DNA from 3 places in the Bacillus sp. es.036 genome. Region 3 is predicted to be linked to each of the others. Evidence: a T-box and tRNA genes for the amino acid it is inferred to sense, from the RefSeq annotation. Region 3 holds a T-box; the other regions hold tRNA genes.

The links. A T-box is a leader RNA that pairs with one kind of tRNA and senses whether it is charged. The one in region 3 lies ahead of ATG70_RS11400 (valine--tRNA ligase), so its partner is inferred to be a tRNA-Val.
Region 1: it encodes a tRNA-Val, which carries the amino acid that the T-box ahead of ATG70_RS11400 (valine--tRNA ligase) is inferred to sense. The anticodon was not compared.
Region 2: it encodes a tRNA-Val, which carries the amino acid that the T-box ahead of ATG70_RS11400 (valine--tRNA ligase) is inferred to sense. The anticodon was not compared.

Annotation. Positions count from the first base shown of each region.
Region 1 is NZ_PDIZ01000003.1:56,993-64,005, forward strand. It holds rRNA gene ATG70_RS18980 (16S ribosomal RNA) at 1-865, shown strand, start outside; rRNA gene ATG70_RS18985 (23S ribosomal RNA) at 1,168-4,097, shown strand; rRNA gene rrf (5S ribosomal RNA) at 4,267-4,383, shown strand; tRNA gene ATG70_RS18995 (tRNA-Asn) at 4,394-4,468, shown strand; tRNA gene ATG70_RS19000 (tRNA-Thr) at 4,473-4,548, shown strand; tRNA gene ATG70_RS19005 (tRNA-Glu) at 4,555-4,629, shown strand; tRNA gene ATG70_RS19010 (tRNA-Val) at 4,649-4,724, shown strand; tRNA gene ATG70_RS19015 (tRNA-Thr) at 4,818-4,893, shown strand; tRNA gene ATG70_RS19020 (tRNA-Tyr) at 4,910-4,994, shown strand; tRNA gene ATG70_RS19025 (tRNA-Lys) at 4,999-5,074, shown strand; tRNA gene ATG70_RS19030 (tRNA-Gly) at 5,078-5,152, shown strand; tRNA gene ATG70_RS19035 (tRNA-Gly) at 5,163-5,236, shown strand; tRNA gene ATG70_RS19040 (tRNA-Ala) at 5,240-5,315, shown strand; gene rocF (arginase) at 5,583-6,485, shown strand; gene ATG70_RS19050 (aspartyl-phosphate phosphatase Spo0E family protein) at 6,510-6,719, opposite strand; gene sigW (RNA polymerase sigma factor SigW) at 6,938-7,013, shown strand, end outside.
Region 2 is NZ_PDIZ01000001.1:1,293,166-1,300,178, forward strand. It holds gene trhO (oxygen-dependent tRNA uridine(34) hydroxylase TrhO) at 1-536, shown strand, start outside; gene ATG70_RS06695 (NRDE family protein) at 595-1,350, shown strand; gene ATG70_RS22425 (hypothetical protein) at 1,477-1,632, shown strand; tRNA gene ATG70_RS06700 (tRNA-Val) at 1,785-1,860, shown strand; tRNA gene ATG70_RS06705 (tRNA-Thr) at 2,038-2,113, shown strand; tRNA gene ATG70_RS06710 (tRNA-Leu) at 2,119-2,203, shown strand; tRNA gene ATG70_RS06715 (tRNA-Arg) at 2,214-2,290, shown strand; tRNA gene ATG70_RS06720 (tRNA-Ala) at 2,297-2,372, shown strand; tRNA gene ATG70_RS06725 (tRNA-Ser) at 2,383-2,475, shown strand; tRNA gene ATG70_RS06730 (tRNA-Gly) at 2,481-2,554, shown strand; tRNA gene ATG70_RS06735 (tRNA-Glu) at 2,562-2,636, shown strand; gene ATG70_RS06740 (transporter) at 2,763-3,092, shown strand; gene ATG70_RS06745 (YpjP family protein) at 3,225-3,869, shown strand; gene ATG70_RS06750 (hypothetical protein) at 3,926-4,153, shown strand; gene ATG70_RS06755 (YuzB family protein) at 4,346-4,582, opposite strand; gene trxB (thioredoxin-disulfide reductase) at 4,773-5,714, shown strand; gene ATG70_RS06765 (Hsp20/alpha crystallin family protein) at 5,749-6,192, opposite strand; gene ATG70_RS06770 (thymidylate synthase) at 6,342-7,013, shown strand, end outside.
Region 3 is NZ_PDIZ01000001.1:2,212,614-2,219,626, forward strand. It holds gene ATG70_RS11395 (bifunctional folylpolyglutamate synthase/dihydrofolate synthase) at 1-702, opposite strand, end outside; gene ATG70_RS11400 (valine--tRNA ligase) at 755-3,397, opposite strand; T-box leader at 3,510-3,734, opposite strand; gene ATG70_RS11405 (hypothetical protein) at 3,894-4,094, shown strand; gene ATG70_RS11410 (phosphotransferase) at 4,091-5,056, opposite strand; gene ATG70_RS11415 (hypothetical protein) at 5,049-5,924, opposite strand; gene spoVID (stage VI sporulation protein D) at 5,987-7,006, opposite strand.

The DNA.
Region 1 (7,013 bases), on a different contig from region 3:
CCACGTGTAGCGGTGAAATGCGTAGATATGTGGAGGAACACCAGTGGCGAAGGCGGCTCTCTGGTCTGTAACTGACGCTGAGGCGCGAAAGCGTGGGGAGCAAACAGGATTAGATACCCTGGTAGTCCACGCCGTAAACGATGAGTGCTAGGTGTTGGGGGGTTCCACCCTCAGTGCTGAAGTTAACACATTAAGCACTCCGCCTGGGGAGTACGACCGCAAGGTTGAAACTCAAAGGAATTGACGGGGGCCCGCACAAGCAGTGGAGCATGTGGTTTAATTCGAAGCAACGCGAAGAACCTTACCAGGTCTTGACATCCTCTGACAATCCTGGAGACAGGACGTTCCCCTTCGGGGGACAGAGTGACAGGTGGTGCATGGTTGTCGTCAGCTCGTGTCGTGAGATGTTGGGTTAAGTCCCGCAACGAGCGCAACCCTTGATCTTAGTTGCCAGCATTTAGTTGGGCACTCTAAGGTGACTGCCGGTGACAAACCGGAGGAAGGTGGGGATGACGTCAAATCATCATGCCCCTTATGACCTGGGCTACACACGTGCTACAATGGACGGTACAAAGGGCAGCAACACCGCGAGGTGAAGCAAATCCCATAAAGCCGTTCTCAGTTCGGATTGCAGGCTGCAACTCGCCTGCATGAAGCCGGAATTGCTAGTAATCGCGGATCAGCATGCCGCGGTGAATACGTTCCCGGGCCTTGTACACACCGCCCGTCACACCACGAGAGTTTGTAACACCCGAAGTCGGTGGGGTAACCTTTATGGAGCCAGCCGCCGAAGGTGGGACAAATGATTGGGGTGAAGTCGTAACAAGGTAGCCGTATCGGAAGGTGCGGCTGGATCACCTCCTTTCTATGGAGAATTACGAAGGTAACTTACGTTACCAACCTTACATGAGCGTTTCGTTTAGTTTTGAAAGAATGATTACTTCTTTCAAAACGTGGCTTATATGATGAAACAGATGTGCACCTGCGTCTTCGAGTAACGCTAACGATGTTGGCTTCCTCGGTGCAAGGCAGCATAGAAGTGGATTCAAGTAGTAGCCTTGTTCCTTGAAAACTAGATAGCATAAACAACGACATCCAATAATTATTTTTTATGCAATAACTTAGTAATAACTGATGCGTTATGGCAGTAATGCCTAACAAATCGAAGGTTAAGCTACTAAGGGCGCACGGTGGATGCCTTGGCACTAGAAGCCTAAGAAGGACGGGACGAACACCGATATGCTTCGGGGAGCTGTAAGTACGCTTTGATCCGGAGATTTCCGAATGGGGGAACCCACCATCTTTAATAGGATGGTATCCATTTCTGAATACATAGGGAATGGAAGGCAGACCCGGGGAACTGAAACATCTCATTACCCGGAGGAAGAGAAAGCAAATGCGATTTCCTGAGTAGCGGCGAGCGAAACGGAATCAGCCCAAACCAGAGGGCTTGCCCTCTGGGGTTGTAGGACGTCTCTTTGGAGTTACAAAGGCACGGATAGACGAAGCGACCTGGAAAGGTCCATCACAGAAGGTAACAATCCTGTAGTCAAAATCCGCTGCCCTCCGAGACGGATCCTGAGTACGGCGGGACACGTGAAACCCCGTCGGAATCTGGGAGGACCATCTCCCAAGGCTAAATACTCTCTAGTGACCGATAGTGAACCAGTACCGTGAGGGAAAGGTGAAAAGCACCCCGGAAGGGGAGTGAAAGAGAACCTGAAACCGTGTGCCTACAACTAGTTGGAGCCCGTTAATGGGTGACAGCGTGCCTTTTGTAGAATGAACCGGCGAGTTACGATCCCGTGCAAGGTTAAGCTGATAAGGCGGAGCCGCAGCGAAAGCGAGTCTGAATAGGGCGAAATAGTACGTGGTCGTAGACCCGAAACCAGGTGATCTACCCATGTCCAGGGTGAAGTTCAGGTAACACTGAATGGAGGCCCGAACCCACGCATGTTGAAAAATGCGGGGATGAGGTGTGGGTAGCGGTGAAATGCCAATCGAACCTGGAGATAGCTGGTTCTCTCCGAAATAGCTTTAGGGCTAGCCTCGCGGCAAGAATCTTGGAGGTAGAGCACTGATTGGACTAGGGGTCCTTACCGGATTACCGAATCCAGTCAAACTCCGAATGCCAACGATTTATCCGCGGGAGTCAGACTGCGAGTGATAAGATCCGTAGTCGAGAGGGAAACAGCCCAGACCACCAGCTAAGGTCCCAAAGTATACGTTAAGTGGAAAAGGATGTGGCGTTGCTTAGACAACCAGGATGTTGGCTTAGAAGCAGCCATCATTTAAAGAGTGCGTAATAGCTCACTGGTCGAGTGACGCTGCGCCGAAAATGTACCGGGGCTAAACGTATCACCGAAGCTGTGGATTGTCTTACGACAATGGTAGGAGAGCGTTCTAAGGGCTGTGAAGTCAGACCGAAAGGACTGGTGGAGCGCTTAGAAGTGAGAATGCCGGTATGAGTAGCGAAAGACAAGTGAGAATCTTGTCCGTCGAAAGCCCAAGGTTTCCTGAGGAAGGCTCGTCCGCTCAGGGTTAGTCGGGACCTAAGCCGAGGCCGAAAGGCGTAGGCGATGGATAACAGGTTGATATTCCTGTACCACCTCCTTTCCGTTTGAACGACGGGGGGACGCAGAAAGATAGGGAGAGCGCGCTGCTGGAAATGCGCGTCCAAGCGATTAGGCTGGTGAATAGGTAAATCCGTTCACCGTGAAGGCTGAGTCGTGATGGCGAGGGAAATTTAGTACCGAAGTCCTTGATTCTACGCTGCCAAGAAAAGCCTCTAGTGAGGAAAGAGGTGCCCGTACCGCAAACCGACACAGGTAGGCGAGGAGAGAATCCTAAGACGATCGGGAGAACTCTCGTTAAGGAACTCGGCAAAATGACCCCGTAACTTCGGGAGAAGGGGTGCTTCCTCGGGTTAATAGCCCAGGGGAGCCGCAGTGAAAAGATCCAAGCGACTGTTTAGCAAAAACACAGGTCTCTGCAAAGCCGTAAGGCGAAGTATAGGGGCTGACACCTGCCCGGTGCTGGAAGGTTAAGAGGAGGGGTTATCCCTTACGGGAGAAGCTCTGAATCGAAGCCCCAGTAAACGGCGGCCGTAACTATAACGGTCCTAAGGTAGCGAAATTCCTTGTCGGGTAAGTTCCGACCCGCACGAAAGGTGCAACGACTTGGATACTGTCTCAACGAGAGACCCGGTGAAATTATAGTACCTGTGAAGATGCAGGTTACCCGCGACAGGACGGAAAGACCCCATGGAGCTTTACTGTAGCCTGATATTGGATTTTGGTACAGCTTGTACAGGATAGGTAGGAGCCATAGAAGTCGGACCGCCAGGTTCGATGGAGGCGTCGGTGGGATACTACCCTGGCTGTACTGACATTCTAACCCAGCACCGTGATCCGGTGCGGAGACAGTGTCAGGTGGGCAGTTTGACTGGGGCGGTCGCCTCCTAAAGTGTAACGGAGGCGCCCAAAGGTTCCCTCAGAATGGTTGGAAATCATTCGCAGAGTGTAAAGGCACAAGGGAGCTTGACTGCGAGACCTACAAGTCGAGCAGGGACGAAAGTCGGGCTTAGTGATCCGGTGGTTCCGCATGGAAGGGCCATCGCTCAACGGATAAAAGCTACCCTGGGGATAACAGGCTTATCTCCCCCAAGAGTCCACATCGACGGGGAGGTTTGGCACCTCGATGTCGGCTCATCGCATCCTGGGGCTGAAGTAGGTCCCAAGGGTTGGGCTGTTCGCCCATTAAAGCGGTACGCGAGCTGGGTTCAGAACGTCGTGAGACAGTTCGGTCCCTATCCGTCGCGGGCGCAGGAAATTTGAGAGGAGCTGTCCTTAGTACGAGAGGACCGGGATGGACACACCGCTGGTGTACCAGTTGTTCCGCCAGGAGCATAGCTGGGTAGCTACGTGTGGAAGGGATAAGTGCTGAAAGCATCTAAGCATGAAGCCCCCCTCGAGATGAGATTTCCCACAGCATTAAGCTGGTAAGATCCCTTAGAGATGATGAGGTAGATAGGTTCGGGGTGGAAGCGTGGCAACACGTGGAGCTGACGAATACTAATCGATCGAGGGCTTAACCTAAAACAAAAGTGATGTGAGCATGTCTCACTAAACTTGATATTATTGGAATACGTTGTGCGTGCTATCTAGTTTTCAGGGAATAATATTTTTCTTGATCTTTACAAAGAAATATAGTAAGATATATCTTGTCCTTGGTTAAACACTTTCTAGTGGATCAACCATTGATTAGTCTGGTAATGATGGCGAAGAGGTCACACCCGTTCCCATGCCGAACACGGAAGTTAAGCTCTTCAGCGCCGATGGTAGTTGGGGGATCTCCCCCTGCAAGAGTAGGACTTTGCCAGGCTGACCAATATTCCACAGTAGCTCAGTGGTAGAGCAATCGGCTGTTAACCGATCGGTCGTAGGTTCGAATCCTACCTGTGGAGCCATTATGCTTCCATAGCTCAGCAGGTAGAGCACTTCCATGGTAAGGAAGGGGTCATCGGTTCGAATCCGGTTGGAAGCTCCAGGACATGGCCCGTTGGTCAAGCGGTTAAGACACCGCCCTTTCACGGCGGTAACACGGGTTCGAATCCCGTACGGGTCACCAATATTAATTTTTGCTCTGTGGAGGATTAGCTCAGCTGGGAGAGCATCTGCCTTACAAGCAGAGGGTCGGCGGTTCGAGCCCGTCATCCTCCACCATTTTTCTAATAATAATTAACTTACTTTCAGGAGTACTCAATCGAGTGCACTGTTTTTTATTTGTAAGTTAGATTGATTTTCTCAAAATTCTTCGCCGGCCTAGCTCAATTGGTAGAGCAACTGACTTGTAATCAGTAGGTTGGGGGTTCAAGTCCTCTGGCCGGCACCATTTTTTTCTCACTTGTGGAGGGGTAGCGAAGTGGCTAAACGCGGCGGACTGTAAATCCGCTCCCTCAGGGTTCGGCGGTTCGAATCCGTCCCCCTCCACCAGTAAGAGCCATTAGCTCAGTTGGTAGAGCATCTGACTTTTAATCAGAGGGTCGAAGGTTCGAGTCCTTCATGGCTCACCATATGCGGAAGTAGTTCAGTGGTAGAACATCACCTTGCCAAGGTGGGGGTCGCGGGTTCGAATCCCGTCTTCCGCTCCAAACTTTATATGCGGGTGTAGTTTAGTGGTAAAACCTCAGCCTTCCAAGCTGATGTCGTGGGTTCGATCCCCATCACCCGCTCCAAATGGGGCCTTAGCTCAGCTGGGAGAGCGCCTGCCTTGCACGCAGGAGGTCAGCGGTTCGATCCCGCTAGGCTCCACCAATTTCCTTAAACCATGTTTAGGGTTTTTTTTATGTTTAAAATGCTTCACATCCTCCATTTCGTTCTATTCCAAGTTTTCCTGTTACCTTCAAGTTTAACTTTTACATGATCTCCTTACAGTTATTTATTCTTCCACTTATATTTATCCGTAAAAAGGTCCAATTTACGTAATTGTATGAATATTTATTCGTATTTTATGTCAGGTTGAGTCATTTGTCGAGATCTGGGTAAAATAGAGCTAGACTAGGATACGAGGAGGACTACATAATGAATCATGAACTTTCAATTATCGGTGTACCAATGGATCTTGGGCAAATGAGACGCGGTGTCGATATGGGACCAAGTGCCATTCGATATGCAGGAATAGTCGAACGGTTAACAAAATTGAATTATGATATTGAAGATCTTGGAGATATTGAAATTGGTAGACCAGAAAAGCGACCTGAGGATCAAGATCATCAGCTGAAGAACTTAAAAGAAGTGGCTGATGCTAGTGAGAAGCTTTCTAACGTTGTTAATGATGTCGTAAATCGAAAGCGTTTTCCGTTAGTGTTTGGAGGAGATCATAGTATTGCAATCGGAACTCTTGCGGGAGTTGCGCGTAATTACGATAATTTAGGGGTTATCTGGTATGACGCCCATGGAGATTTAAACAACTCAGAAACGTCACCATCTGGAAATATACACGGTATGCCACTTGCTGTAAGTCTAGGAATTGGCGATGATTCTTTAACTGGAATTTCAGGATACTCTCCTAAGATTAAGCCTGAGAATATTGTGATTATCGGCGCTCGTTCACTTGATGAAGGAGAGCGAGAACTTATTAAAGAAAAGGGCATTAAAGTTTATACAATGCATGAAATTGATCGAATGGGTATGACAAAAGTAATGGAAGAAGCGATTGAGTATGTATCGAAGGATGCAGATGGTGTGCATTTAAGTCTTGATCTCGATGGACTTGATCCACACGATGCACCTGGAGTAGGAACGCCAGTGCTTGGAGGAATCAGCTATCGTGAGAGCCACCTTGCGATGGAAATGCTTGCAGAAGCCAATATTCTAACATCAGCAGAATTTGTTGAAGTGAACCCTATTTTGGATGAAAAAAATAAAACGGCTACAGTGGCTGTTGCATTAATGGGGTCTTTATTCGGAGAAAAATTAAAATAACATAGAAAACCGCTGCTTTCTTCATTAGAAAGCAGCGGTTTTTTTATTTCGACGCTGATCGTATTCGTTTAAAAGATAATCAAGATAAGTGCTAATTTCTATAATTTCATTAGAGCTAAGTGGCTTGTTTCGTGCTAACAAATTCATTTTATTACGTGAAGCTTCAATTTCTTTTAATAAAAGGTCTTTTTCCGATCCGATTTGAAAGCTTATCTTTCGATTCACCCTTTCCATGAGTCGAACCACCCTTTCAATAATTTATACCCTTATTACCCAAATTGCATAAAAGATAAACCGTTTTTGCTAGAAAATTATGTATTTCCGTTATAAAGACCAATTCAAACGTGATAGAATAAGAAAGGATAATATGATTTTTTTTTGAAATAATGAAACTTTGTTTTTCCTGATACGTAACTATAATAGCCGCAGGAATCAGCGGGGGTTGAGAAAATATGGACGCGATAGTAAAGCGAATCGTACTAAAAGTAAGAAAAGGGGATCATAATGCATTTGGGGAGCTGGTAGAGC
Region 2 (7,013 bases), 920 kb from region 3:
TTATGGAAGCGCTAGAAGATGATGACGTGATTGTTATTGACGCTAGAAATGACTATGAGTATGATATTGGCCATTTCCGTAATGCCATTCGTCCTGACATTAAAGCATTTCGTGATCTTCCAGACTGGATCGAGCAGAATCTTGCCGACCAAAAGGACAAAAAAGTATTAACGTATTGCACGGGCGGGATTCGCTGTGAGAAATTTTCAGGATATTTATTAAAGAAAGGATTCTCTGATGTTTCTCAGCTTCATGGTGGGATTGTCACGTACGGTAAAGACCCAGAAGTACAAGGTAAATATTTCGACGGTAAGTGCTTTGTTTTTGATGATCGCCTTGCTGTACCTGTGAACCGTACTGATGAAGATACGGTGATAGGGAAATGCTATCATTGCGAAGAACCGGCAGATACGTACATTAATTGTGCCAATGTTACGTGTGACAAGCTTCATATCGTTTGTGATTCTTGCAAAGAAGAACATCAGCAATATTGTTCATCAGCTTGTGAGGAAGAAGTTCACATGGCGCAAATGTAACGCAGCGGATACCGCTGCGTTTTTTTTCCACTTAATCAGAGTGAGGAGGTACGTAGAGGTGTGTTTAATTGCTGTAGCAATAAATGCTCATAAAAAATACCCTTTTATTTTAATCGCTAATCGAGACGAGTTTTACGAGCGCCCAACAATGCCTGCGCATTATTGGGAAGATGTACCTGGATTACTAGGTGGTCGTGATTTGAAAGCAATGGGAACATGGCTTGGTGTTACAACAAAAGGGAAAATTGCTGCGCTTACAAATTATCGAGAGCCTGGTGAAGAACCTAAGAAGCATTCAAGAGGCGATTTAACTGCTGATTACTTGCGACAGAATCAAACAGCAGAGGCATATTTAAAAACCGTTCAACAAAAGAAAGAGCAGTACAATGGGTTTAATTTACTTGCGGGAGATTTCAACACCCTTTATTACTATTCAAATAAGCAAAACCAAATTTCCAGAGTAGAAAGTGGCATTCATGCGGTAAGTAATCATTTATTGAATACGAACTGGCCGAAAGTAGAGATGCTTAAGGAAGAGCTCACCAACTATATACGAGAAGAAAACGAACTTGATCAGGAACGGCTTTTTGAAATGCTCTCGCATGCTGATCCTGCGCCAGATCATTTATTACCTGAAACAGGGGTACCAATCGAATGGGAGAGAATGCTTTCACCGGTATTTATTTCATCTGAGAATTACGGTACAAGGGCGCAAACGATCATTACCGTTACATGGGATGGTCAAGTAACCTTTACCGAGCGATCAGGAAAGGATCAGGAAAACACGTACCAATTTATCCTGAATGAGGAATAAAGTTTCAGGTGCTGAATAAATTATGTGTTACCTGTAACTTTTCGATCTAAAATAAAGTAATAGGTTCTAGTTTCAAAACAAGCATACAGGGGTATTGGAAGTTAATACTTATGAGGAGGGGTTTTTTTGAAAAGAAAGCGTCACTATCTCGAAGATCAGCTTTTGAGGGAATCACTTGATATGAAGGAATACCGAAAATATGATTCTGAAATGGTGACTAAAAAAAGACCAGTACTCCGTCAAAATAAAAAGAAAAAACCACTCATTCAAACTCCAGTATAAGTGAGGGAGAAATCCCTCGCTTTTTTTATGGAAAAGGGTTGTGTTTTTTATAAAGCGATGATAAGATAAGTCTTGTCCTTAAAAAAACACATAAAATCAAGTGTTGACGAAGTAATGCTTCATATAGTATGATTATGAAGTCGCTGTTTAATGGAGGATTAGCTCAGCTGGGAGAGCATCTGCCTTACAAGCAGAGGGTCGGCGGTTCGAGCCCGTCATCCTCCACCATTAATTTTAGATGTACCATGAGCGTTATCACTCATAAAATTATGCCGATCTAGATCAATTGATAGAGCAAGGAGCAAGGCTTCACCGAATGATCTACGACTTGTCTCGACGCATCTTGCTTCAAAGCAAAGCTAGCAGAGGAAGAGACAACAACCTGATTAAGCTTCAATAGACTTCGCCGGTCTAGCTCAATTGGTAGAGCAACTGACTTGTAATCAGTAGGTTGGGGGTTCAAGTCCTCTGGCCGGCACCACACATGCGGGTGTGGCGGAATTGGCAGACGCGCTAGACTTAGGATCTAGTGTCTTACGACGTGGGGGTTCAAGTCCCTTCACCCGCACCATATATTTTTTGCGCCCGTAGCTCAATTGGATAGAGCGTCTGACTACGGATCAGAAGGTTAGGGATTCGACTTCTCTCGGGCGCACCATATTTCGGGGCCTTAGCTCAGCTGGGAGAGCGCCTGCCTTGCACGCAGGAGGTCAGCGGTTCGATCCCGCTAGGCTCCACCAATTATATATCGGAGGAATACCCAAGTCTGGCTGAAGGGATCGGTCTTGAAAACCGACAGGGGCTTAGTCGCCCGCGGGGGTTCGAATCCCTCTTCCTCCTCCATCTTTGCGGGTGTAGTTTAGTGGTAAAACCTCAGCCTTCCAAGCTGATGTCGTGGGTTCGATCCCCATCACCCGCTCCATTTTGTTGGCCCGTTGGTCAAGCGGTTAAGACACCGCCCTTTCACGGCGGTAACACGGGTTCGAATCCCGTACGGGTCACCAGCATCCTTTAACGAAATGATTTTCTCAAGCATACTCAGGAGAGATGCTTTTTTTGTTGTTTTCATTTCGGTACATCTCACTTGGATACCGCATACATTGCTGTATAAGAGAGAGGGGATGGACCGAATGTATTATGAAGAACATGAGCATATTGCTTACCACTATGACAACACTGATGCTTATCGCCAGCAGCCAATAGCACCAACATCGAGCCCACCTGCATCACCGCCTCCAAGACCAATGTCTTCTGCGCAAGCAGGAACATTTGCTGTTGATCCTGGCTCGATTAGAAGATGCATGTATCGATTTACGTATATTTGGATGAGGGATGGCAATTCGTTCTGGTTTTGGCCGGTATTTGTAGGGCGTACGTCTGTATCAGGATTTCGTTGGACTGGTAGAAGGTGGGTTTATACAGGAATTAGCTTAAGAAGAATTGACATGTTTCAATGCTAAATCGTGGAGCGCTTACATGAGGCGCTCTTTTTCATGACCTCATTGTGAAAAATAGCGTAAATATCTGGCTTTTTTTAATAGATCGTGCGAAAATAAGACTAACTATTGATCTTCGAAAGTCAGGTGCACATAATGAAATTTCCTCTATGGATGAGAAAGTTATTTGTAGCATTTGTCGCTGTTATGACGTTAGGAACGGTTATTCCTACTGGATACCTGGCAGATGAAAAAAACGAGCCGTCAGAGACGTATCAGGAGGAAGGCCATCTTCTTCTCGATTCATTGGACGAGCCTTTAGGGTTATTGGAACCTACGGAAGAAGAGGCTACAGATTGGCCGACAATTGCAGCTCAAGTTCCTTCTACTGAATTACTTGCGCATTTTGTCACTTATGCAAGTAGTCAGTCAGAAGAACAGGGATTATCAAAGTTTGGAGAAGCGATTTCAACTCGTGTAGGTAGCGAATATTCGGAGTCAATCGTTCCCAAAATGACAGAAGCTATTGTAGCATCCGTTGCAGATCTCGATATTGAAGAACTTAGGACGCTTCGTTTAACGGAATCACCGTCTGGCGGATATGGAGAGCGGATTCTTCATGTATACAGCGAACAGAGTGGAGAAGATCTTTTGCGATTTCACGTTCGAAGAGATCACCCACCTCAGGATGGCTACTGGTTTAACTTTCACTATCATGCAGCAGATGATAATTTTGAAGAGCATTATGAAGTAGGTAAAATTTATTGGGATAAAAACACTCCGCCTAAGTGGCTCTCTTAAGAGAGGTGCGCGGGGTGTTTTTGGTTGGAGAGTAGTAAGGGAGGATTACAGCCTAGATGGAACTTGTACAATGCATTAGAGATGTTTTTGAAGAAGAACCGCTTGTCGGTTCAGAAAACCCGTTTCAGCGGAAATTATTTAAAGAGGGAAATTTTTATCCGGTTTACAGGGATGAACACAATAGTTGGATTACACTCGATGAAGAAGGCGAACAGCATATCATTGCAACAGGGGATTTGTTAAATGATGATTTTTGGTTCACATTTCGGTTTCGAATCGCATAAGAAAAAGCCGCAGCGTGCGGCTTTTACTTCTTTTTAGGGCGCGCATTTTGCGGGCCTCTTTTTTTATTCATCAGAAGAGCGTCTTCGCCCTCTTTTTCGCCCTGGACCCCGGTTTTAGGATCATAAGCATTACGGTTTTTCATACAAGTGCCTCCTCTACGTGGATTCATCACTTAGTATGTCCGATTCTCATTAAAACATCGGGTTTTCTTCGATGAACTGGTAGACGTTATCAACAAGTTCATCTGGCGTTTCACCTGTCACACGTTCGCCGTTTACAAGGCAGTACATTTCTTGGCTACATAGCGTGCAATGGCCAAGACAGGAATATTCAAGGACGTCTAGGTCCGTATCTTTTTCTAGTGTTTCCATTGCTTTATGTGAACCGCTTGAAAGATTGCTCATGCAAAATTCTACAATTGGATTCATTTCTATTCACCTCAAGTTTTCCTAACAAATTCATAACTGTTTCCATTCTACCAAGAAGGGAGGAAAATGGACAACCATTTGCATGAAGGAAGAAACATATTGACTATTACTCATATAATTTGTAAGAGAAGGGTTTATTTCTTTATAATTAGGAAAAATAACATAATGAAGTCGATAGAGGAGGGTCATTATGCATAAAGCAGTTATTGTAGGAACAGGACCAGCAGGTTTAACAGCAGCGATTTACCTTGCGAGAGCGAATATGGATCCGCTTGTCATTGAAGGGCCGGAACCTGGTGGTCAGCTTACGTTAACAACTGATGTAGAAAATTTCCCCGGGTTTCCAGATGGCGTTCTTGGTCCTGAATTGATGGAAAACATGAAGAAGCAGGCGCTCCGTTTCGGTGCAACGATCGAACGCGGCTGGGTGAAGGACATTGATTTTAGTGAACGTCCTTTTAAATTAACAACGGATACGCTTGGCGACATCGTGGCAGAATCAGTTCTTATTTCTACTGGTGCTTCAGCGAAGCTTCTTGGAATTCCAGGTGAATCAGAGAATATGGGCAGAGGTGTAAGTACATGTGCGACGTGTGATGGCTTTTTCTTCCGTGGTAAAAAAATCGTCGTAATTGGTGGAGGAGACTCTGCGATGGAAGAAGCCACTTTTTTAACAAAATTTGCTTCAGAAGTAACCATCCTTCATCGTAGAAAGGACTTACGTGCATCAAAAATCATGCAAGAGCGCGCACGCACAAACGAAAAAATTAGCTGGAAACTCAATGCTTCACCTATTGAGGTTGTGGCCGAAAACAATAAAGTTAGTGGTATTAAAGTGAAGGATAGTGATTCCGGAAAAGAAGAAATTGTAAAAACGGATGGTATTTTCGTTGCCATAGGCCACCGTCCAAACACAGATTTTCTTCATGGGAAACTTAATATGGATGATAAAGGTTACATCCAAGTGGAACCGGGAACCACCAGAACGAATGTTGCAGGTGTATTTGCATGTGGCGATGTTCAGGACTTTACTTACCGACAAGCGATTACAGCAGCAGGAACAGGCTGCATGGCTGCGATGGATTGTGAGCGGTTCTTAGAAGGAAACGCCTTTATTGATTGGAGTATGTAAACATGAAAGCGCAGGGCATGTGCCCTACGCTTTTTTAATGGATATCGATATAGTTTGAATCGTTTTGAATCCGGTCGGCTTTCGGAATTTTAATTTCAAGAATGCCGTTTTCGTATTTTCCCTTCACATTTTTCATTGAGAAGTGATAAGGCAGTTTGATCGTGCGACTCGTACTCGCATAGGAGCGTTCTTGTTTATAATACTTTTGCTTATCGTTTCGTGTTTCCTGATATTCTTTCGACTCGATTGAAATGCGCAGTCCATCTCCAAGCGGTTCAACCTTAATTTGTTCTTTTGAAATACCAGGTAACTCTGCCTCTACGATAAAAGCAGCATCCGTTTCATATAGGTCAACGCGAAACGACTGCGCAGGCAGTAGATTGGCAAACGGCTCTTTAAAAAAATCATCAAACGTGTTCATCCAATTCTGAATAGCGGGATCTTGAAACAGTTTCGGCAATTTATCGCCTTTACCCATTTGACATTCATCCTTTCCAACATTTCTGATATACAGTATGTATGCCTATTGAAAAGGTTCCTTTTGGCTGTTTTTACAAGAGATTCTGAAGTTACTTCTCTACTTTCTTCATGTTACAATGGTCAGTAGAGAATTAAAGGAGGAGTACGATGAAGACTTATTTGCAGCTTTGCGAAGAAATTTTACATAACGGAACAAAAAAATCTGATCGAACTGGTACGGGAACAATGAGTGTATTTGGCCATCAAATGCGCTTTGATCTGCAGGAGGGTTTTCCAGCGTTAACAACAAAAAAACTTCACCTTAGATCCATCATTCATGAGCTACTTTGGTTTTTAAAAGGAGATACGAATGTGAAGTATCTTCAAGATAATGGGGTACGTATCTGGAATGAATGGGCCGATGAAAATGGAGAGCTTGGTCCCGTTTACGGTCATCAGTGGCGCTCATGGACAGGAGCAGACGGATCGACAGTTGATCAAATTGCAAAAGTGGTTGAGCAAATTAAAACAAATCCGGATTCCAGAAGAATGATCGTAACGGCATGGAACCCTTCTGAAGTTGATGAAATGGCTTTGCCTCCTTGTCACTGTCTTTTCCAATTTTACGTAGCGGATGGTAAACTTTCTTGTCAGCTTTATCAGCGGTCTGCTGATGTTTTTCTTGGCGTACCATTTAACATCGCTTCATATGCGCTTCTCACTATGATGATGGCACAAGTGTGTGACTTAGAGCCCGGTGAGTTTATTCATACGTTAGGCGATGCTCACATTTATAACAACCATATCGAGCAAGTTCAGCTTCAACTTACGCGTGATACG
Region 3 (7,013 bases):
TCTCTTGTCGCCAATGGAAAACTCTTCATTCAAACGATAAATTTTCGTCTTTTTCGCTTTAGTTGTTTCATGGAAGAGTGTGAGAACTTCTTCTTTTTCTGCAGTCGTAACAAGAGGTACACCTGACTTAATGATTCCCGCTTTTTCATACGCAATTTGTTTCAGGTCACTACCAAGGATATGGGTATGGTCATACCCTACATTCGTAATGACACTAATAAGCGGATGGATGATATTGGTTGAATCGAGTCGCCCCCCTAGCCCAACTTCCATTAAAACCAGATCTGGGTATGCTTTAGATCCAAAGTACAAAAGCGCGATTACCGTAATAACTTCAAACTCGGTAGGTGAACCAAGGGGGGAAGCTGCAGCCATATCAACAAGCGGCTGAACGCGATTGCATAGCATAACTAAATCTTCTTCTTTAATAGGTTGTCCGTTAACCGCTATTCGTTCACTAAATGATTCGATATAAGGAGAAGTAAACGTCCCTACTTCATATCCAGCCTCCTCTAGCACTGTACGTAAGTAAGTAACTGTGGAACCTTTTCCGTTAGTCCCGCCAACATGCACCGTTTTTAACCGTCTTTCTGGATGGTCAAGCTGTTCAAGCATCCATTCCATCCGCTCTAAACCAGGTTTAATGCCGTGATTTAACAAACTATGAATCCAACTTACCGCTTCATCATACGATTGAAACATTTCCTCTCCTCCTTAAAAGAAGACGAACCTCAAAAAGAGATCCGTCATTTGCTTATTTTTTAAGTTCGTTAATACGAGCTTCAACGTTGCTTCTTCTTTCGAGATAGTCTTTTTCTTTCGCTCGTTCTTCTTCAACAACTTTCTCGGGAGCCTTGCTAATAAAACGTTCATTTGAAAGCTTTTTCTGAACACGATCTACTTCAGAATCGAGCTTCTTCATTTCTCCTCTTAGACGCTCTATTTCTTCATCAATGTTAATTAAGCCTTCAAGCGGAAGAAATAGCTCTGCTCCAGATACGACAGCCGTCATTGATTTTTCAGGAGCCTGAAGATCCGAAGAAATGGTTAGCGTCTCTGGATTACAGAACCGCTCAATGTATTGACTGTTTTGTTCAAGTTGCTTTTGAGCTTCCCCTGACTTCGGTTTAATGCGAAGCTCAATTGGCTTGCTTGGTGCTACATTCATTTCAGCTCGAATGTTTCGAACTGAACGAATAATCTCAGTTAGTAGCGCCATATCGGCAGCTGCTTCTGGGAAATGAAGCTCTTCATTCTTCACTGGCCAGCTTGCAACAGTAATCGATTCTCCTTGATGAGGAAGGTGTTGCCAGATCTCTTCTGTAAGATACGGCATAAATGGGTGAAGAAGTCGCATCGTTTGGTCAAGCACATAAGCGAGAACAGATCGTGTCGTTTTCTTAGCTGCTTCATCTTCTCCATATAGGGGAAGCTTTGCCATTTCAATATACCAGTCACAGAAGTCATCCCAGATAAAGTTATAAAGATAGCGGCCAACTTCACCAAATTCATAGTTATTAATCAGGCGCGTCACTTGTTCGATCGTATCGTTTAAGCGAGTAAGAATCCATTTATCAGCTGTTGATTTTTCACCTGATAATTCCAGCTCTTCATACGTCATGCCATCCATATTCATTAAGGCAAAACGAGAAGCGTTCCAAATCTTATTGGCAAAGTTCCAAGTTGACTCTACTTTTTCCCAGTAGAAACGCAGATCCTGTCCTGGTGATGAACCAGTGGATAAGAAGAAGCGCAGCGAATCTGCACCGTACTTTTCGATAACATCCATCGGATCAACACCGTTTCCGAGAGATTTACTCATTTTACGCCCTTCAGAGTCACGTACAAGTCCGTGAATCAATACATCGTTAAATGGACGCTGTTCCGTAAATTCAATTCCCTGAAAGATCATACGCGCTACCCAGAAATAAATGATGTCATACCCTGTTACTAAAACGTTCGTTGGGTAATAACGATTAAAGTCTGCTGCTTCTTCATCTGGCCAGCCCATAGTAGAAAACGGCCAAAGCGCTGAGCTAAACCACGTATCGAGTACATCTTCATCTTGCTGCCAGTTTTCGATATCTGTCGGTGCTTCTAGTCCAACGTGAATCTCCCCAGTTTCTTTATGGTGCCATGCAGGAATGCGGTGTCCCCACCAAAGCTGCCTCGAAATACACCAGTCCCGAATATTCTCAATCCAGTTTAAGTACGTTTTTTCGAACCGTTCTGGGACAAAGTTAACTTTGTCGTCTGATTTTTGAAGTGCAATTGCCTGCTCAGCAAGTGGGCCCATTTTAACGAACCACTGAGTGGAAAGATACGGTTCTACTACAGCACCACTTCGTTCAGAGTGCCCTACGGAATGAACGTGCTCTTCAATGTTGAAAAGAATCCCTTTTTCCTGCAAATCTTTTACTAGCTTTTTACGACATTCGAAACGATCCATTCCTTGATAGTCGCCTGCATTCTCATTCATTGAGCCATCTTCATTCATAACAAGGATACGCTCAAGGTTATGACGATTACCAATTTCAAAGTCATTAGGGTCATGGGCTGGCGTGATTTTAACAGCTCCAGAGCCAAATTCCATATCAACGTAGTCATCTGCCACAATTTCAATCTCACGACCTACTATTGGTAAGATCGCTTTCTTTCCAACAAGATGCTTGTAACGCTCATCTTTAGGATGAACCGCAATTCCTGAGTCACCAAGCATGGTTTCAGGACGCGTTGTTGCAATTTCGATATGCCCTGACCCATCAGCAAGAGGGTAGCGCATATGATAGAAGTGTCCTGTCACTTCCTGATGAATAACTTCAATATCCGAAAGGGCTGTTTTTGTTTGAGGGTCCCAGTTGATGATATATTCCCCACGATAAATCAAACCTTTTTCATAAAGCTTTACAAACACTTCGCGAACCGCATCAGAAAGCCCATTATCAAGTGTAAAACGCTCTCTTGAATAGTCTAAAGAAAGACCAAGCTTCGCCCACTGACTGCGGATAAAGTCTGCGTATTCTTCTTTCCATTCCCACGACTTCTCAAGAAACTTCTCTCGGCCAAGGTCATAGCGCGAAGTACCTTCCTCCCGGAGCTTCCCTTCAACTTTTGCCTGTGTCGCAATTCCAGCATGGTCCATTCCTGGAAGCCAGAGAACATCGTAACCCTGCATTCGCTTCACTCGTGAAAGAATATCTTGAAGCGTTGTATCCCATGCGTGCCCTAAATGAAGTTTTCCTGTAACGTTTGGCGGCGGAATTACAATTGTATAAGGCTCTTTCGTTTTATCACCTGTTGCTTCAAAAAATTTACCATCTACCCAGTATGGGTACCATTTTTGTTCGGTTGCCTTCGGATCGTATTTCGTCGGCATCGTTAGCTCTTTATTCACCATTGCCACTCTTCCTTTCCATTCAATAAGTCTTAGGCCGTTTGCATCGGATTTTCCATCCCATTTTCAACAAAGTGGTGTTTTTAAACAACAAAAAAACTTCCTCCATCCTTAGGAAAAGGACGAAAGAAGTTTCTTCGCGGTACCACCTTTATTTACAGCTAAATAAACGTTAGCTGTACGCTTCATTCTAATAACGGGATTACCGGATTCTCCTACTACTATTTCAGAGAAACAGCTCAAGGGCGACTTCAAATGCTTCAATCCTGAGAAATCTTTCAGCGGATGATTTCTCTCTCTGAAGGGTTCACATTCTACTACTCCCTGTCTTTGCCTGTCGACTATTTGTATAAATAAGTTTACCGTGTAGATTCAAGATCGTCAAGATACTAAGCGCCCTTTTTCTTAGCTTAGCCAGTTCTCTCTCTTCTTAATCACCCCATCCGCTTTCGCACATAGACTATTTGTAACGACAGATGAAAACAAAGGGGAAAACACTATGAAAAAACGTTTTGGGGGAATGAATCGCTACCAGCTCCCGCCGGCTGTTTATAAATTCAGGGATATTTGCGCTCAATTTGTACCGCCGTTTATTGTATTTCAAACGATTCGAACCATTCTTTTTCCAACTTCAGTCGATGTGCTTATCCTCATTATTCTTGTTGCATTAGAAGTGTGTTTTTATTTTGAATGGATCTAGAATGACTGCAGCACATTATGGATGCCATTCATCACTTCTATTTTTTTCGTAAATAAGCGGACATGCTTAATATGTGGCCAGCTTTGCCTGTTTTCATTAAAGAGGAGCACACTATTAAAAACAGGCTCTGGAAAATACAAATAGCTTGCAAGAAGCTCTTTCTCTTCTTCAAATAATGAAAATTGCGTCTCATATCGAGTGATATGCGCTGTTGTAGTAGCAGGATTAAATTGAAATGGGTGAACAGAGGAACGAATAAAATAGGCCAAATCTCGTACAGGCGTATCCACAACAGACCTTTCAAAATTAATAAAGTACCCCTTTCCACCATTCATGACATAGTGGGAAGGTGAACATTTTCCATGACAAAAAACACTACGATATCGTTTCGCTTCAACAACCTGTTCATACCAATTATCCAATCTTGTTTTGGCCAGATCACAGTACTTCATTAACTGATGAAAATGAGTAACAAAAGTTAATTCAAAAGGTGAGAGATAGATTCGTTTTTCAATTGAGTTAACGTATTTCTCCATTTCAAACTGTCTGCTTTCCCTCATTAAGATCATCTTTTGATACGATTGTTTGATGACTTCTTCAGAGAATGCTTGATCTCTTGCTGTATATCCATGAAGTTCTGCAAGATTTATTATTAAGTTCTCCTCTTTTTGAGCAGCTTGCCCTTCACCACCGTCGACCCATGGAGTCAAATAAGCTACACCCGTACCTGTAAAAACAAAGGAGTCGCCGTATTTTGTTCGAACGAGTGGCACAAAACTTTCAAAATGAAGCTGTTTAAATCGATCCTCAATGGACAAGATACGATCCATCTGTTCTTTAGTTAGCTTTGTCTCCTTTAAGGCAAACATTCCTCGATCCGTTTCAACCTTTGTTACTTTCCCCATTCTTATTACACGTTCTGGATATAAATCATATTGAAATAGAACTGCCGGATCACTCACTAACCGAAACCCTCCCCTCCGAAATGGAGAGCTGTACCGTACAGGTTATCTTTCTCATCGTTTCCCACTTTTCAACAAACTCCTCCATCACCTGAGTCACGTTAACACCTTCATACTGAAGTGCTTGAATACACGACCACCAGTCCCAAGGAGCGATAATCGTTTGAATAAGAAGGTGACTCGTTTCCCTGTCCACCTCATCGAATAAAGCCTTAAAGCATTGTTTAAATTCGTCCTGACCTTTCTTTTCATACCACATATGAATCGCTTTAGGGAGTACTTCATACACGGGAACAGGCCCTTCATCACTACTTTCAAAGTAGAATTGGCCCATTACTTCTTTTATAGAATGATTTGAAATTGGAAGCGCTAACTGTGAAATGCTTTTATTATGACTGAGACGTTTTTTCACTTCTGGAATTAAACGAACAAGGAGTAAATACGGCTCTGGATATAGGGCCTTGATTGTACCTAAAGCTTCTAAAGTCTCTCGGTAAGGAAATGTTGCAAACCCATCATAATTGTTCACATCTACACTCACACCTATCAAAGAGGAAAGAAGATATCCTTCCATTTCAGGGAACTGTTCGAATGCAAACTCCTCTTCAACCGAATCATGAACCGACAAATATCCTTGGTGTATCGGAATAAACGCCTCTTGATCAATCGTTCGAATCATACGATTACATAGAATGCCACATTTAGAAAAAAGACGGTCGCGGAAGTTGAGATGATACTCAAGCAAATCCCGCTCCCGCCAATATGATAACTTCCGCTTACCTAAGTGTGTCATGATGACTTCGGGCTTTCGAACCCAACTCACTTCTTTAAATCCATATTTTTCAGCTATGAACACTAATAAATCCATCTTTATTACTCCTTTTCACACCACCAAAAACAATTGATTCGTTAGCGGTCAGGCAAGAGAATTTACCGATTCACTGGTATATATAAGATCTGCCCTTCCTTTACCTCTTCTTCTTCAAGACGGTTTACGCGAGCAAGGTGACTTGGAAGAACACGATAGCGTTCTGCAATTTCAGACAATGAATCACCAGGTTGGATGATACACATTTTCATTTTCGAAAACTGCTCTTCTTCTTTTGTTAACATACTTGTTAAATAAAGGGCATTTTCTTCACGAGGTGTTTGTTTCTTTTGTTCAAGTATCTCTTCCTCATCATAATCGTTGGTTTGAGCAGAGCGCGTTTCTTCTACTATAGGCTGATTGTTATATTCAGTTGATCCTTCCAATTGGCGAGCCATCCGTGTTAGAAAGTCATACGTTGGTTCCAGGTATTCCTCATTTTCTTCAATTTCTGCACTCGTATTTGAATAATCAACTTCATCCGAATCGGATTGTGCTCGCATATCTACTTGAGGGGTGCGTAAATGAGAGATCTGTTCAAGTGATTCTTCCTCATGCTCAACGTATTTAATATCATTCTCCCACACGCTTTCCTCTTCTTGACTAAATTCACTTTCGTCTTCTTCCACCTCATCGACCTCTATTTCTACACGATTTGGATCACCCTGGATCCCACTGATAGATATGTCAGCTTTCAACTGAAGGCAATTCTCCTCCACTACCGTGTAGTCAAACGTATCGACCGTAACAAATATATCTTCTAGACTTCTAATACGACTTGCAGGAATCGTAATATCTACCGGAAATCGGTGTCCCATCGACGCCGTACCATCTTCTCTTACATGAACTTCATGAATTGAGCGGTAGGGAGATCCTTCACTGATATCTTCATGACCTGTTTGATCACGCTGCAAATATTCTCCCGTTAAATATAAACAGCCTTTCACAGCTACATAATCCTCATACTCTTCAATCGAAATTTCAGGATCGAGTGATATCGATAGAACCTCTTCAACTTCCTGTCCTTTCTTTAACCAGACCTGCTCCTCTACGGAGAAATGCAAATATGAGCCTTCAGGCATGCTTTCT